DNA from 4 places in the Paenochrobactrum glaciei genome. Region 2 is predicted to be linked to each of the others. Evidence: predicted binding sites of a transcription regulator. Region 2 holds the regulator's gene; each other region holds the start of a gene.
The links. Region 2 encodes PhoB, which activates phosphate uptake and scavenging genes when phosphate is short. Its sites were predicted from a motif close to TGTCATNNANCTGTCAT; they were not measured.

Region 1 (3,159 bases), on a different contig from region 2:
GCAGCAGTAAAGCCTGCACCTCTGTCATGCACGCCAAGTGCGATAATATTGTCGTTTTCGCTCAGGCTGATATCAATAGGGCCGGGGGCATGGATTAATGCATTTTCAATGATATTGCGGATCATTTCGCGCAAACTTACCGGTTCGCCATAAAGATAAAAAGCTTTTTGCGTGGCATCCAGTCTGATGGTTTTTTGTAAATCTTGATAATTACCTTCAGCACGTAAGCGGCGGATTGCTTCTTGCACCACTTGCAGGAGATCGATCAGTTCGAGCTTGCGCGACTGGATGCTGTGCAATGTGGTGGCTTCGGATAAAAGCTGGTTGGCAAGCAGGCTGGCACTGATTGAATTGGCATGAATACGGGTGAGAATTTCATGCCGCCTTTTAGCGTCAGTTTCTTCCAGTGACAGTTCGGTTAAAGCGCGCAGTGCCGTTAAAGGTGTGCGCATTTGATGCGCGGCATCAGCCGTCACCAGTTTGAGGCCGTCCAGCAAACTATTGAGGCGTGCCATAAAATCATTCAATGCGGAAACAAGTGCACTCACTTCTTTTGGAATAGCACCCGAAACCGGATTAAGATCGGCTGATGAGCGTTGGCGTAAATTCGCCTCGACAATTTGCAACGGGCGGAAAGCCAAGCGGATTGCAAACCAGATAAGTGCTATCGCCAGCAGGGCGACACCTAACACGGGCAAAATTGTATTCAGGCTTAATTGTAGAGTAAGCTGGTCGCGCGCTTCACGGGTTTCGCCCACCAGCACATCCACCCAGCCACCGCCTTGTGCATCACTATGATAACGCGCAACTGCGGCAATACGAATTTTTTCACCACGATAGATACTATCGCTAAGGCGTAAATGATTATTGGTGCCATGGGCAAGCTCCAGCCCCAAAATAGGCGAGCCGGTGAGCAAATTACCATCTGGTGTCACCACACGGTAAAAAATGCGGTTCAGGCGCGATGTGCCTAAAATGGCAAAGGCGGAATGAGGCAGGTCAACGCTCAGCGCCCCGTCTTGCAAGGTGATTGTATCAGCAATTGAAAGTGCGGCAGCGCCTAAAACACGGTCAAAAGCTTCATCAGCAGCGCGTTGCGCATAAAGGCGGCCAAGAAAAAACAGCACAATCGTAACCGCAAGCAGTGTCAGCCCGCCGCCGATCATGATGCGGCGCTGGATGGAATATTCTTTATTCAGAACGGGCTTGGCGGTTGTTTGTGACATAGGCTCTGTTGGGCATCAGTTGGCTTTAAGGCGCAATAAATAGCCAACACTGCGCTGCGTTACAATTTCCAAACTGCTGTTTTCAAGCTTCTTGCGCACGCGGGATATCAGCAATTCAATGGCATTTGGCGTGCCGGTATCTTCATGACCAAAAAGCTTAAGCACCAGCATATCTTTAGGCACGGTGACATTAAAACGGGTTGCCAGCATTTCTAAAACGTCAAATTCACGCTTGCCGAAATCCAGTGGTTCCTCACCCTGCATCACCGAGCGCTGGCTTAAATTGATAGTCAGATCACCAAGGCGGATAAGCGGTTGGGCAACACCCATATGACGTCTGGCAACCGCACGGATTCGCGCCACCAGTTCCCGTAAATCAAAAGGTTTGACCAAATAATCGTCGGCACCAAGCTCAAGCAGGTCGATTTTATCGGCAATTTGATTCCGTGCCGTGATGACTAAAACCGGTGATGATAAAGAATGTTCGCGCATGCTGCGTAAAATTTCAAAACCATCACGGCGGGGCAGGTTAATATCCAGCACAACCAAGTCAAAAGAGCCGTTTACCGCCAGTTCTTCACCCTCTGAACCATCATAAACAGTGGTGACATGATAGCCTTCTTTTTCAAGCTTTGAGGCAATGGCAAAGGCAATATCGATGGTGTCTTCAATGAGAAGGATACGCATGAGAGGTGTAAAGTTTCCGTAATGACAGGATTCTGACAGGAAGAATTGGTATTGTTTTTAGATACCAATATCAAACTGTAACATAGAAACGGGTTTGGGAGGAAGAAATGTTCTGGCGCAAAATGGCATACCTTGTTGGTATTGCTATATCCGGAGCGATTATCGGATTGCAGTTAAGCGTTGCTTCTGCGGCTGAGAGCGCTTGCGCCAATCGCGGTGCGCTTGATGAGCGTTATTGCGATGAGAACAACGACCTCGTTGCTGATGCGCCGAAAGATCCCTCCCAATGGCGCGATCCGCAAACCCTTGTCTGGGCTTATTCGCCGATTGAAGATCCGGCCGTATATGCCCGTTTGTTCAAGCCTTTTACGCAACATCTGGAAGCTTGTTTAGGCAGACAGATTGTCTATTACCCGATCCAGTCAAGTGCTGATGAAGTGGAAGCCATGCGCTCCGGCCGGTTGCATTTTGCCGGTTTTTCAACGGGGCCAACCATTGAGGCGGTTAATCGTGCGGGTGCGGTGCCATTTGCAGCCAAAGGCTCCGGCAATCAGATGCGGGGCTATCGTCTGGTGGCGGTTGTACGTGCCGATTCACCTTTTCAAAATTTAAGCGACCTGAAAGGCAAGCGCATTGCGCATGCCTCGCTTTTCTCCAATTCCGGCAATGTTGCGCCCCGCGCATTATTTCCAAAACATGGTCTGACACCGGTGCAGGATTATGCGCCGATCATGTCGGGCGGTCATGATAAATCAATCTTAGGTGTTGTGGCCGGAGATTATGACATGGCGGCGGTTGCCTCCGATGTGCTGGAACGCATGATGGAGCGCGGCCTTGTTAAACGGGATGCGCTACGCCTTATTTATCAAAGCGATCTCTTTCCGACATCCTCTTTTGTCTATGCGCATAATCTTGCACCTTCATTGGTGGACGAGATGAAACGCTGTTTTTTCAATTTTACATTTACCCCCGAAATGAAAGCTGAATTTCAGGGAGATGACCATTTTATTCCGATTGAATATGCACCCGCATGGTCTGTGGTGCGCGAGGTAAACGAACAAGCGGGGGCAGTGCTTCCATGAGTTTATCGAGCGTTGATCTATCAGGCAAAAGTCAATTGCAAAGCCCCTTTTATAAGGTCAGGCCAAGCGCGGATTAAAGCAACAATTCCTGCACCCAGCCAGCCTATAACCAGTTGAAATTCCACCGTTTAAAATGAGTGGAACTTCAAGGGGAGCCTCGGCTC
Region 2 (3,159 bases):
GCAGGGAGCCGTCTTTGTTGCGCTTTTCATAGAAAGCATTGCCACCGGCGACTAGCACATAATGCATATTCTTGTAAGGGAATTTCAAACCGGCGGTGTGGAAGAACATTGAATTTTTAGCAGCCGGATGGCGCTTACCCTTCAACACATCATCGGCGGCTTTTTGAACATCCGGCAGTGCCTTGGAGTTCATCTTGCGGGTAAGGACACCCGGCGCAAACTGGTTTTTCTGTCCGACAACGCCACAAATCGTATCAGGATATTGTTTTGACAGCAGACGGTTAATCACCACGGTGCCGACGGCCACGAGGCCATCCTGACTGGAGCGGTTGGCTTCAAAGAACATGGCGCGTTCAAGGCACTCACGGTCTTTGGCAGTGTAGGTATAAGTTTTCACACCATTGATATTCATGACATTGCCTTTATCGGCACTGGCAATTTTTGATTGCTTGGCGCTTTTAAGCGCTGCTGTCTGATCGGTGGTGGTGCAGCCCGATACAATTACTGATGCCGCCAGCATTGCCATTGTCAGGGCAAACTTTGCCGAATGACCAGAGAACATGTGTTTCATCAGTTTAATCCTATATCAGGCACTAAAGTTTGGGGGTGCTATGGTGCTTGCCCAAAGCTTTTAACTTTGTCTTTCGTGGATCCGTGTGATTTTTTAACCGCATTCGAACCTGTGGGTCAAATGTCACAGTTACAATAAATTCGTGAATGAACGCCTAAAAGACGCGAAGTTTATCGGGATACAGACCTGATGAAACTTTATTTATATTAATATTTTCTTAAAAAGCTTTGACTGATGCTGCGGCGCATTTTCATGCAGCTTGCTTTAAAAGCCCCTGAGTTACAGCCTTTTCAGGCAAACAAAGAGAGGCAGGGCAGTTTCGTTTGCTTTAACGCAGACTTAGACCGGACGCAATTTCAAAACCGCTAACGGGCTTTTGCAATTATGGTTCCGGACACCATTCTCAACTTTATGCGTGAATTGTAACTTTGCGTGAGAATTGACCCGTTTGTACGAATTTCATTCAAAACTATGATTTACAGGACAGATATCGATTCGAAAAAGCGGCAGCCGATTTAATCGAACTGCCGCTTTTTTAATCTTAACCGAATGAGTATCCTGCGCCACGCACAGTACGGATCGGGTCGGTGGAACCATTCGGGTTAATGGCTTTGCGCAGGCGCCCGATATGAACGTCCACGGTGCGGTCATCAACGTAAATATCAGCGCCCCAAACACCATCCAGCAATTGGCTTCGCGAAAACACGCGCCCTGGTGCCATCATGAAATATTCAAGCAGGCGATATTCTGTCGGGCCCAGATGCACTTCCTTGTCTTTACGATAGACACGGTGCTGCTGGCGATCGAGGATGAGATCGCCGACTTTCAGCACATGGGAGAGCAAGCTCGGATTAGCACGGCGCAGCATGGCTTTGACACGGGCAATCAGCTCAGGTGTCGAGAAAGGTTTGACCACATAGTCATCCGCGCCCACGGCCAGACCGCGCACGCGCTCGCTTTCTTCGCCGCGGGCTGTCAGCATGATAATCGGCAGGCGTTCGGTCTCTGCGCGCTGGCGCAGGCGACGGCATAGTTCAATGCCGGAGACACCGGGCAGCATCCAATCCAAAATCAACAGGTCGGGCACATCTTCGCGTAAAGCAATTTCTGCTTCATCGCCGCGCATGATGGTTGTGACCTGATAGCCTTCCGCTTCCAGATTATAGCGCAGCAATACACTAAGCGCTTCTTCATCTTCCACGACGGCAATTTTGGGAGCATGTGACATCACGAGATTCCTTCAGTCAATTGGCGCAAAAGTCAGACCATGCAGTTGCAATGTAAGTCTGGGTAAGTCTGGCAGGCTGAAATTGCGACAAAGCTAGGGTGCAGAGCGGGAGCGCCGCTCTTGAAAACTACATAAAACCGTTGGCGGACAATTATTTTCATCAAAATCTTGTCCGCCTTTCCGGTCATTTAAGGCTTGCGGGCCTCATCCACGATGATGTCGTGGCTGAGGTCTTCCTTTGGCCGTTCGGCCGGCATTTGCTGGCCGGTGACGATATAATAAACCGTCTCGGCAATATTGGTGGCGTGGTCGCCGATGCGCTCAATGTTTTTGGCGCTGAACAGCAAATGGGTGCAGGAAGAGATGTTGCGCGGATCTTCCATCATATAAGTGAGAAGCTCACGGAAGATCGAGGTGTACATAGCGTCGATTTCATCATCGCGGTCACGCACAATATTGATCTGTGCCACCGAACGGGTGGCATAGGCATCAAGCACTTCTTTTAGCTGGGTGAGTGCCAGTTCAGCCAAGGTTTCAAGGCCGCGATAGAGCTTGACGGATTGGCGGGTGTCGGAAACAGCCGCCACGCGTTTGGCAATGTTTTTGCCCAAATCACCAACGCGTTCCAGATCAGCGGAAATGCGGATGGCACCGATAATTTCGCGCAGGTCAATCGCCATTGGCTGACGCTTGGCAATGATGGTGATGGCTTTGTCGTCGATCTCGCGCTCGGCAGCATCGAGAAACAGATCATCAGCAATGACGCGCTGTGCCAGTTCTTGGTCGGCATTGACGATTGCGGCAATGGATTGCTCGACCATACGCTCGGCATGGCCGCCCATTTCGGCAATCTTATGGGCCAGAAATTTCAGTTCTTCATCATAAGAGCGGACAGTGTGTTTTATAGGCATGAAAAAACCTCTTAAAAAAGTATCGGCAACAACAATCAGCCGAAGCGGCCGGTGATGTAGTCCTGTGTCCGTTTTTCTTTTGGTGCGGTGAAGATCGCTTCAGTTTCGCCTTCCTCGACAATATTGCCAAGATGGAAGAAGGCGGTTTTTTGCGAAACACGCGCGGCTTGCTGCATGGAGTGGGTTACGATTGCAATCGTATAATTCTGGCGCAGTTCGTCGATCAGCTCTTCGATCTTAGCTGTGGCAATCGGGTCAAGCGCCGAGCAAGGCTCATCCATGAGGATAACTTCAGGGCTGACTGCAATAGCGCGGGCAATGCACAGGCGCTGCTGCTGACCACCGGAAAGGCCGGTGCCGGCATCATGAAGGCGGTCTTTGACCTCTTCATAAAGGCTGGCCTTTTTCAGGCTGGTAATAACCGTTTCTTCCAGATCGGTACGGTCTTT
Region 3 (3,159 bases), 200 kb from region 2:
CCGGTGTCATGGCCTTGTGACCATGCTGGCCAACGGTGGAAACAACTGACTTGCCTTCCGCTTTGGCAGCAAAGAGGCTTTTCAGGTTCAAACCTTCGGCGCACTGAACTGCACCTTCCGAGTCGGAAACAGCGGTGATCTTGTGGCCATCGGCGCTGAAAAGACGTGCCATATGCTGGCCGGCATTACCAAAGCCCTGAATGGCCACACGCAAATTGCTGGCAAGACCTAAATCACCAGCCAGATGACGCACGAGATAGTAGCCACCGCGTGCCGTTGCATCATCACGACCAAGCGAACCGCCCAGTGCCAATGGCTTGCCGGTGATCACTGCCGGTGAGTGCTGGTCGACGATTTGTGAATATTCGTCAGCCATCCAACCCATGATCATTGAGTTGGTATAGACATCCGGTGCCGGAATATCACGGTCTGGGCCCAGAATTCCGGCAAAGGCCTGAATATAAGCGCGGGAGAGACGTTCCAACTCAGCTTTGGACAATTTACGCGGATCAACCTGAATAGCACCCTTACCACCGCCATAAGGCAGGTTCATCACGGCGCATTTGAAGGTCATCCAGAAAGCAAGCGTCTCAACTTCTTCAGCTGTTGCATCCGGATGGTAACGGATGCCGCCTTTGGTTGGGCCGCGGGTATCATCATAACGGCAGCGCCATGCAAGGAATGATTTGCGTGATCCGTCATCCATACGGATCATCAAACGTACTTTCATGGTCTCGCGCGCGAATTTCAATTTTTCGATCACATCCGCGTCGATATTAATATGGCTTGCAGCCTCATCCAGCCGCACTAATGCATTTTCAAGAAGATTGTCCTGTGACACGAAATCACCTTTCTTGCGTATGGCGTTATGAAAATATATTTTTGGAACCCCTATATGCACTTTTACGCAACAAAAGGAAAGAAAAAAGGACAGCACTGTTGTCCTATTTTTTATTGTCAGTACTCATTTTTTAAATTTTTCTGAAATATTGTGTGATTTTCGCATCAGTCGAAATCATGACTTGTCCAAGCCAGATTTAATCAATCTGTCATGATTTATACAAAGCACTGTCATAATGGCTGGCTAACAATCCCCCCGTACTCATTGTCCTCTCAAGGTCTTTACGACGATTACAATTGGGGCTTTTCCGGCATGCAAAGGGGTGGAACCAAAGATGGTTCCGATCTGTGGCCGGGAAAACATCCGCTAAAGGGGTTTGATAAAACCATGCGTCAACTTGTTAAATTACTCTCTGCCACGACAGTTCTGTCGGCTACACTTATTGCAACTGCATCGCAGGCAGCAACGGTGTATCCGCTTGACCGTGCAACGATTCTTGCCGGTTCGCCTTTTGATTTCAAAGTGGAATTCGACAATGTCGTCAAAGCGGATGACGTGAAAATCACGGTCAACGGCGAAGATTACAAAGCTGTTTTCGGCAAAGATGTTGAATTTATTGCTGCAGAAAAAGACGCATCAGATAAAGATCTGGGCTCGGCTGTTATTCTGCGCTCTTTGGCTTTGCCGAAAGCCGGTGCTTACACCATCGAAGTGCAGGCCGGAAATGACAAGAAAAGCGTTACTTGGGATGTTTACGGCACTTCGGATGCACCTAAAGCCAAAAACGTGATCTTCCTTGTCGCTGATGGTTTGTCCGTTGCCCACCGCACCGGTGCCCGCATCATGTCTAAGGGCATGAGCGAAGGTAAGGCCAATGGTCGTCTCAATATGGATGATCTGCAATATATGGCTTTCATCGGTACATCAGCCACCAATTCGATTGCCACCGACAGCGCCAACACCATGTCAGCCTATATGACGGGTCATAAAACTGCGATCAATGCGCTTGGTGTTTATGCTGACCGTACACCGGACAGCCTTGATGATCCGCGCGTTGAAAATATTAGTGAAGCACTGCGCCGTCAAACCGGCAAATCCATCGGTATTGTCACCACGTCAGAATTGCAGGATGCAACACCGGCAGCTGTGGCTTCGCACACCCGCCGTCGCGCTGATAAAGCCGAAATCACCGGCATGTTGTTTGATGTGAAGCCTGATGTATTGTTGGGCGGTGGTTCTGCCTACTTCCTCAATAAGGAAGTGCCGGGTTCCAAGCGCAAAGACGATAAAGACTATATCAAAGAGTTCAAAGATGCAGGTTATGCCTTGGCAACCAGCAAGGAAGAGCTTGAAAAGGCCGCATCTGCTGAAGGCGACAAGCTGCTCGGCCTGTTCCATACCGGCAATATGGACACTGCGATGGATCGCAATATGCTGAAAAAGGGAACGATGGATAAATTCCCTGATCAGCCGGGTCTAGTTGAAATGGCCGACATTGCCTTGAAAAAGCTCTCCCAGAATAAGGAAGGTTTCTTCCTGATGGTTGAAGCGGCAAATGTCGACAAGATGTCCCATCCGCTTGACTGGGAACGCGCAGTTTACGACACAATCGAGTTTGACAAGGTTGTTGGTCTGGCACAGGAATTTGCCAAGAACAATCCGGACACAATGGTTGTTGTAACCGGTGACCATACCCATGGCGTGTCCATCATCGGTACGATCGATGATAATAAGCCGGGCACCGAAATGCGTGAAAAAGTCGGTACTTATGAAAAAGCTGGCTTTACCAATTACGTTGACAGCAATGGTGACGGCTATCCGGACAACGTGGATGTGAACCCGCGTCTGGCGATCTTCTCCAACAACTTCCCTGACTATTACGAAACCTTCCGTCCGAAGCTGGATAATCCTTTTGTTCCGGCGATCAAAAACGAGAAGAACGAATATGTCGCCAACGAAGCCTATAAGGACATTCCGGGCGCTGTCTTCCGTGAAGGCAATATCCCGCGCTCCGATGATACAGGTGTTCACTCGGTCGATGACGTTGTGTTGCAGGCAAGTGGTGCCGGTGCCGATCTTTTCCGTGGCTATATGGAACAGAGCGACGTTTACAAAATTCTGGCCGAAGTCTTCGCTCTTGGCGCGGATAAGAAATAAGCCTGAGTTTGGATGAAAAAAATGCCGGAAAGCAATTTCCGGCATTTGACTTTTAAGGGGTGAGCCATGTCATTTTTACCAACACTGCCATTTTCATCAACAATGCCGCGTCGTGATTTTTTGAAACTTTTGAGCGCTGCACCTTTGGCCTGTGTCGCGTC
Region 4 (3,159 bases), 360 kb from region 2:
TTTGAAGTGCGCCATGTGATGCTGCTCACCATTGATATGATGAATATCGTCATGGCTTATGTGAGCTATTATTTGCTGAGTGCAAGGGCTGCGGAAAAGAGCGAGATGGATGGTTATCCTTATCTGCTCGGAATTGTGCCTTACTGGATGATGATTTCTCTGGCCACATGGCGGGCGCTGTTGCAGCTGATGAGGGAGCCTTTCCTCTGGGAAAAGACCCCTCATTTCAGAAGCAGCAATGCGTCACAAATATTGGTCAGTGAGGCTCTTTATCAAAATGCCGTTTACTTGGAGGATGCCAAAAATGCGGTGCCTGCGCCAATGATATTGGTGTCTTCTTCACCGATTGCCTCAAGGTCGCGCCCTTCATAAGGCAATGACAATAACACACGGCGGATTGCGGCCAGCCGCGCCCGCCGTTTGTCATTGGAGCGTACAATTGTCCAAGGTGCATGTTTGGTGCTGGTGCGCTCGATCATCACATGGCAGGCATCGGAATAATCCTGCCAACGGGTAATGCCAGCCACATCAATCGGCGAAAATTTCCAATCTTTAAGTGGACTGTGGCGGCGTTCATGAAAGCGCTTTAGTTGCATTTCCTGCCCGATATCCAGCCAGAATTTGAAGAAATGAATGCCATCGGCGACGACCATTTTCTCCAGATCAGGTGCTTCAATCAAAAAAGTTTCAAGCTGTTGCGGCGTGCAGAAATCCATCACCACTTCAACGCCGGCGCGGTTATACCATGAGCGGTCAAAGGTGACGAACTCGGCCGATGTTGGAAAATGCGCCACATAACGCTGAAAATACCATTGGCCGTTTTCTGTTTCGGTGGGTTTGGTCAGCGCCACATTGCGCGCGGTACGCGGGTTCATAAATTCACGCAGGGTGAAAATTGTGCCGCCTTTACCGGCTGCATCGCGCCCTTCAAACAAGCAAATGACGCGCCCGCCGCTTGCCTGCAACCAATATTGCATTTTAACGAGTTCGATTTGGAGCCGTTCCAGGGTTTCTTTATATTCTTTGGACTGCATCTGATCGGGATATGGATAGCCGCCGGAGGCAAGAGCGTTTTCCTCAATCCAGGCCGGTAATTCCGGATTGTCGATATCAAACTCGCGCTCTACACCGGCAATGGTAAGTTTGATTGGTTCCAGCTTCGGATGTCTGGAAAAACTGCCCGTCTGTGCGGCTTTATCACTGGCCAATGCAATATCCTCTCGATTGCGCTTGATGATTGATCTTATTAAGCTTTATTACGTTTGAAAAGTGCTTGAGTAATCAAAGTGTCATAGTCTTTAACTATGTTTAAGGCCATGATTTGTCAGGCAGATGAATGTTGTCAGCGGTGCCAAGCAATCATGCATGCGGCCTTGTTTTGACGTAACGGTTTTATATATTGATGCTGATCATCCCCTGTGGCTTGAAATGTTTTAAAGCCCTGCTTTTTGCGAGGAAAATGAATGAACAATCATGATGAGCAGGGGATCTGGTCAGCTTTGATGAAATTTTGGCAGCAAGGTCGCCTTTATCTGATTTTCGCAGTCGTCGTGCTGGCTTTTGTTTTCTGGCTAGTCTGGCCGCCACTGGTGCTTTATCTCTTGCTGCTCAGCGTCATTCTGGCTTTGACATTGGTGGTTTCGCCACCTGCTCCACCTGAAATTACCCGAAAAAAAACCACCAAGCGCAAAGGCGCTTTGGCTGACATCGGTGCAGAAAAAATTGCTGGTTTGCTAAGTGATCCGCTGGTAATTTTTGATCGCTCCGGTTCGGTGATCTATACCAATCCGGCAGCACAGGCGGCATTTCCTTCCATGGAAATAGAAACCATCGTGTTTTTACGTTTTCGCGCACCGGAAATGCTGCATATGCTGCATGAGGTGGTTGAAGATGGTCAGCCGCGCAGCATTGATTATTTCGAGCGATTGCCGATTGAAAGCTGGTACAAAGCCGTTCTGATGCCGCTTGAGGCGGGGCGTGATGATTTATTTATGCTGATTTTTCGCGACCAGACCGAAGCGCGCCGTATTGACCGCATGCGCTCGGATTTTGTCGCCAATGCCAGCCATGAATTGCGCACACCGCTTGCCTCGTTGCGCGGGTTTATTGAAACCTTGCAAGGGCCGGCACGTGAAGATGTCAAAGCGCGTGACCGTTTTCTGGAGATCATGCAAAAACAGGCCGACCGCATGTCGCGTTTGATTGACGACTTGTTGTCTTTATCACGGCTTGAAACACGGCCTAATGTCGGCACAGAAGACAAGGTTGATTTAGGCGCTATATTACATCATGTCACCGACAGTCTGGTGCCGATGGCCGAGGCGCAGGGCGTGGTGATTGAGCATGATTTTCATGATGAACCTGTCTATGTGGCAGGGTCGCGTGATGAGCTAATCCAGCTTTTTCAAAACCTGATTGAAAATGGCTGCAAATATGGTGAAAGTGGCAAGAAGCTTATTGTTAGCCTTAAAAAACATGGGGTTCCTTCGCCGGATGAGGCGATTATCTCGGTGCAGGACTTTGGCGCAGGCATTGCTGCTGAACATTTGCCGCGTCTGACGGAGCGGTTCTATCGCATTAATGCAGAAACGGGTGATGCCAAAAAAGGTACTGGACTGGGCTTGGCCATCGTCAAACACATTATCACCCGTCACCGCGGCAAGATGAATGTGCGATCTGAGATTGGCAAAGGCACTACTTTTATTGTGCGTTTACCGCTTTTTTGCGTGAAATCGTGAGGTGTTGCGCGTTTTTCAGATGAAGAAACGCGTTAAAAAAGACAGTGGTTCTATTTTTACTTTGATGGTTTGACGAGGCGTAAAAGCCTCCATTTGAGCGGACGAATTGCCTGCCATATCCGTGTTGATCGCAAACCGGTCAGCAGTGATTGTGCGCTTAAAGCGAGACGGCCTTTGAGGGTGAGAGCGGCTTTATAATCGTGCAAAACCCGCACACCGTCGCACATATTGACCTTCCATGCTTCATTGCCAACGCCAAGGTCAAGAATGTCGAAACCGTGTTTGTGTAAATCCTGCATGACCAGATAATGCAGCACCATGCCGGGTGAATATTTTGACCAATGTCCGGCTTCATTTGAAATCATCATGCCAAAATATGTTTTGCCATCCAGCAAGCCCCAAAGGGTTGCGATGATCTCGC

Region 1: phnD (phosphate/phosphite/phosphonate ABC transporter substrate-binding protein) is a predicted target of PhoB. The motif match lies at 1,935-1,951, and genes of this name have one in related genera.
Region 3: ABDZ76_RS03860 (alkaline phosphatase) is a predicted target of PhoB. The motif match lies at 1,037-1,053, and genes of this name have one in related genera.
Region 4: ppk2 (polyphosphate kinase 2) is a predicted target of PhoB. The motif match lies at 1,277-1,293, and genes of this name have one in related genera.

What each region holds. Positions count from the first base shown of each region.
Region 1 is NZ_BAAADE010000004.1:68,160-71,318, reverse strand. Features, by position in the region: gene ABDZ76_RS11830 (sensor histidine kinase) at 1-1,226, opposite strand, end outside; gene ABDZ76_RS11825 (response regulator transcription factor) at 1,242-1,913, opposite strand; gene phnD (phosphate/phosphite/phosphonate ABC transporter substrate-binding protein) at 2,021-2,995, shown strand.
Region 2 is NZ_BAAADE010000001.1:1,005,482-1,008,640, reverse strand. Features, by position in the region: gene ABDZ76_RS04730 (cell wall hydrolase) at 1-571, opposite strand, end outside; gene phoB (phosphate regulon transcriptional regulator PhoB) at 1,113-1,799, opposite strand; gene phoU (phosphate signaling complex protein PhoU) at 1,988-2,710, opposite strand; gene pstB (phosphate ABC transporter ATP-binding protein PstB) at 2,746-3,159, opposite strand, start outside.
Region 3 is NZ_BAAADE010000001.1:804,791-807,949, reverse strand. Features, by position in the region: gene ABDZ76_RS03865 (Glu/Leu/Phe/Val family dehydrogenase) at 1-841, opposite strand, end outside; gene ABDZ76_RS03860 (alkaline phosphatase) at 1,229-2,998, shown strand; gene ABDZ76_RS03855 (twin-arginine translocation signal domain-containing protein) at 3,101-3,159, shown strand, end outside.
Region 4 is NZ_BAAADE010000001.1:649,497-652,655, reverse strand. Features, by position in the region: gene ABDZ76_RS03160 (glycosyltransferase family 2 protein) at 1-372, shown strand, start outside; gene ppk2 (polyphosphate kinase 2) at 285-1,214, opposite strand; gene ABDZ76_RS03150 (ATP-binding protein) at 1,464-2,738, shown strand; gene ABDZ76_RS03145 (GNAT family N-acetyltransferase) at 2,795-3,159, opposite strand, start outside.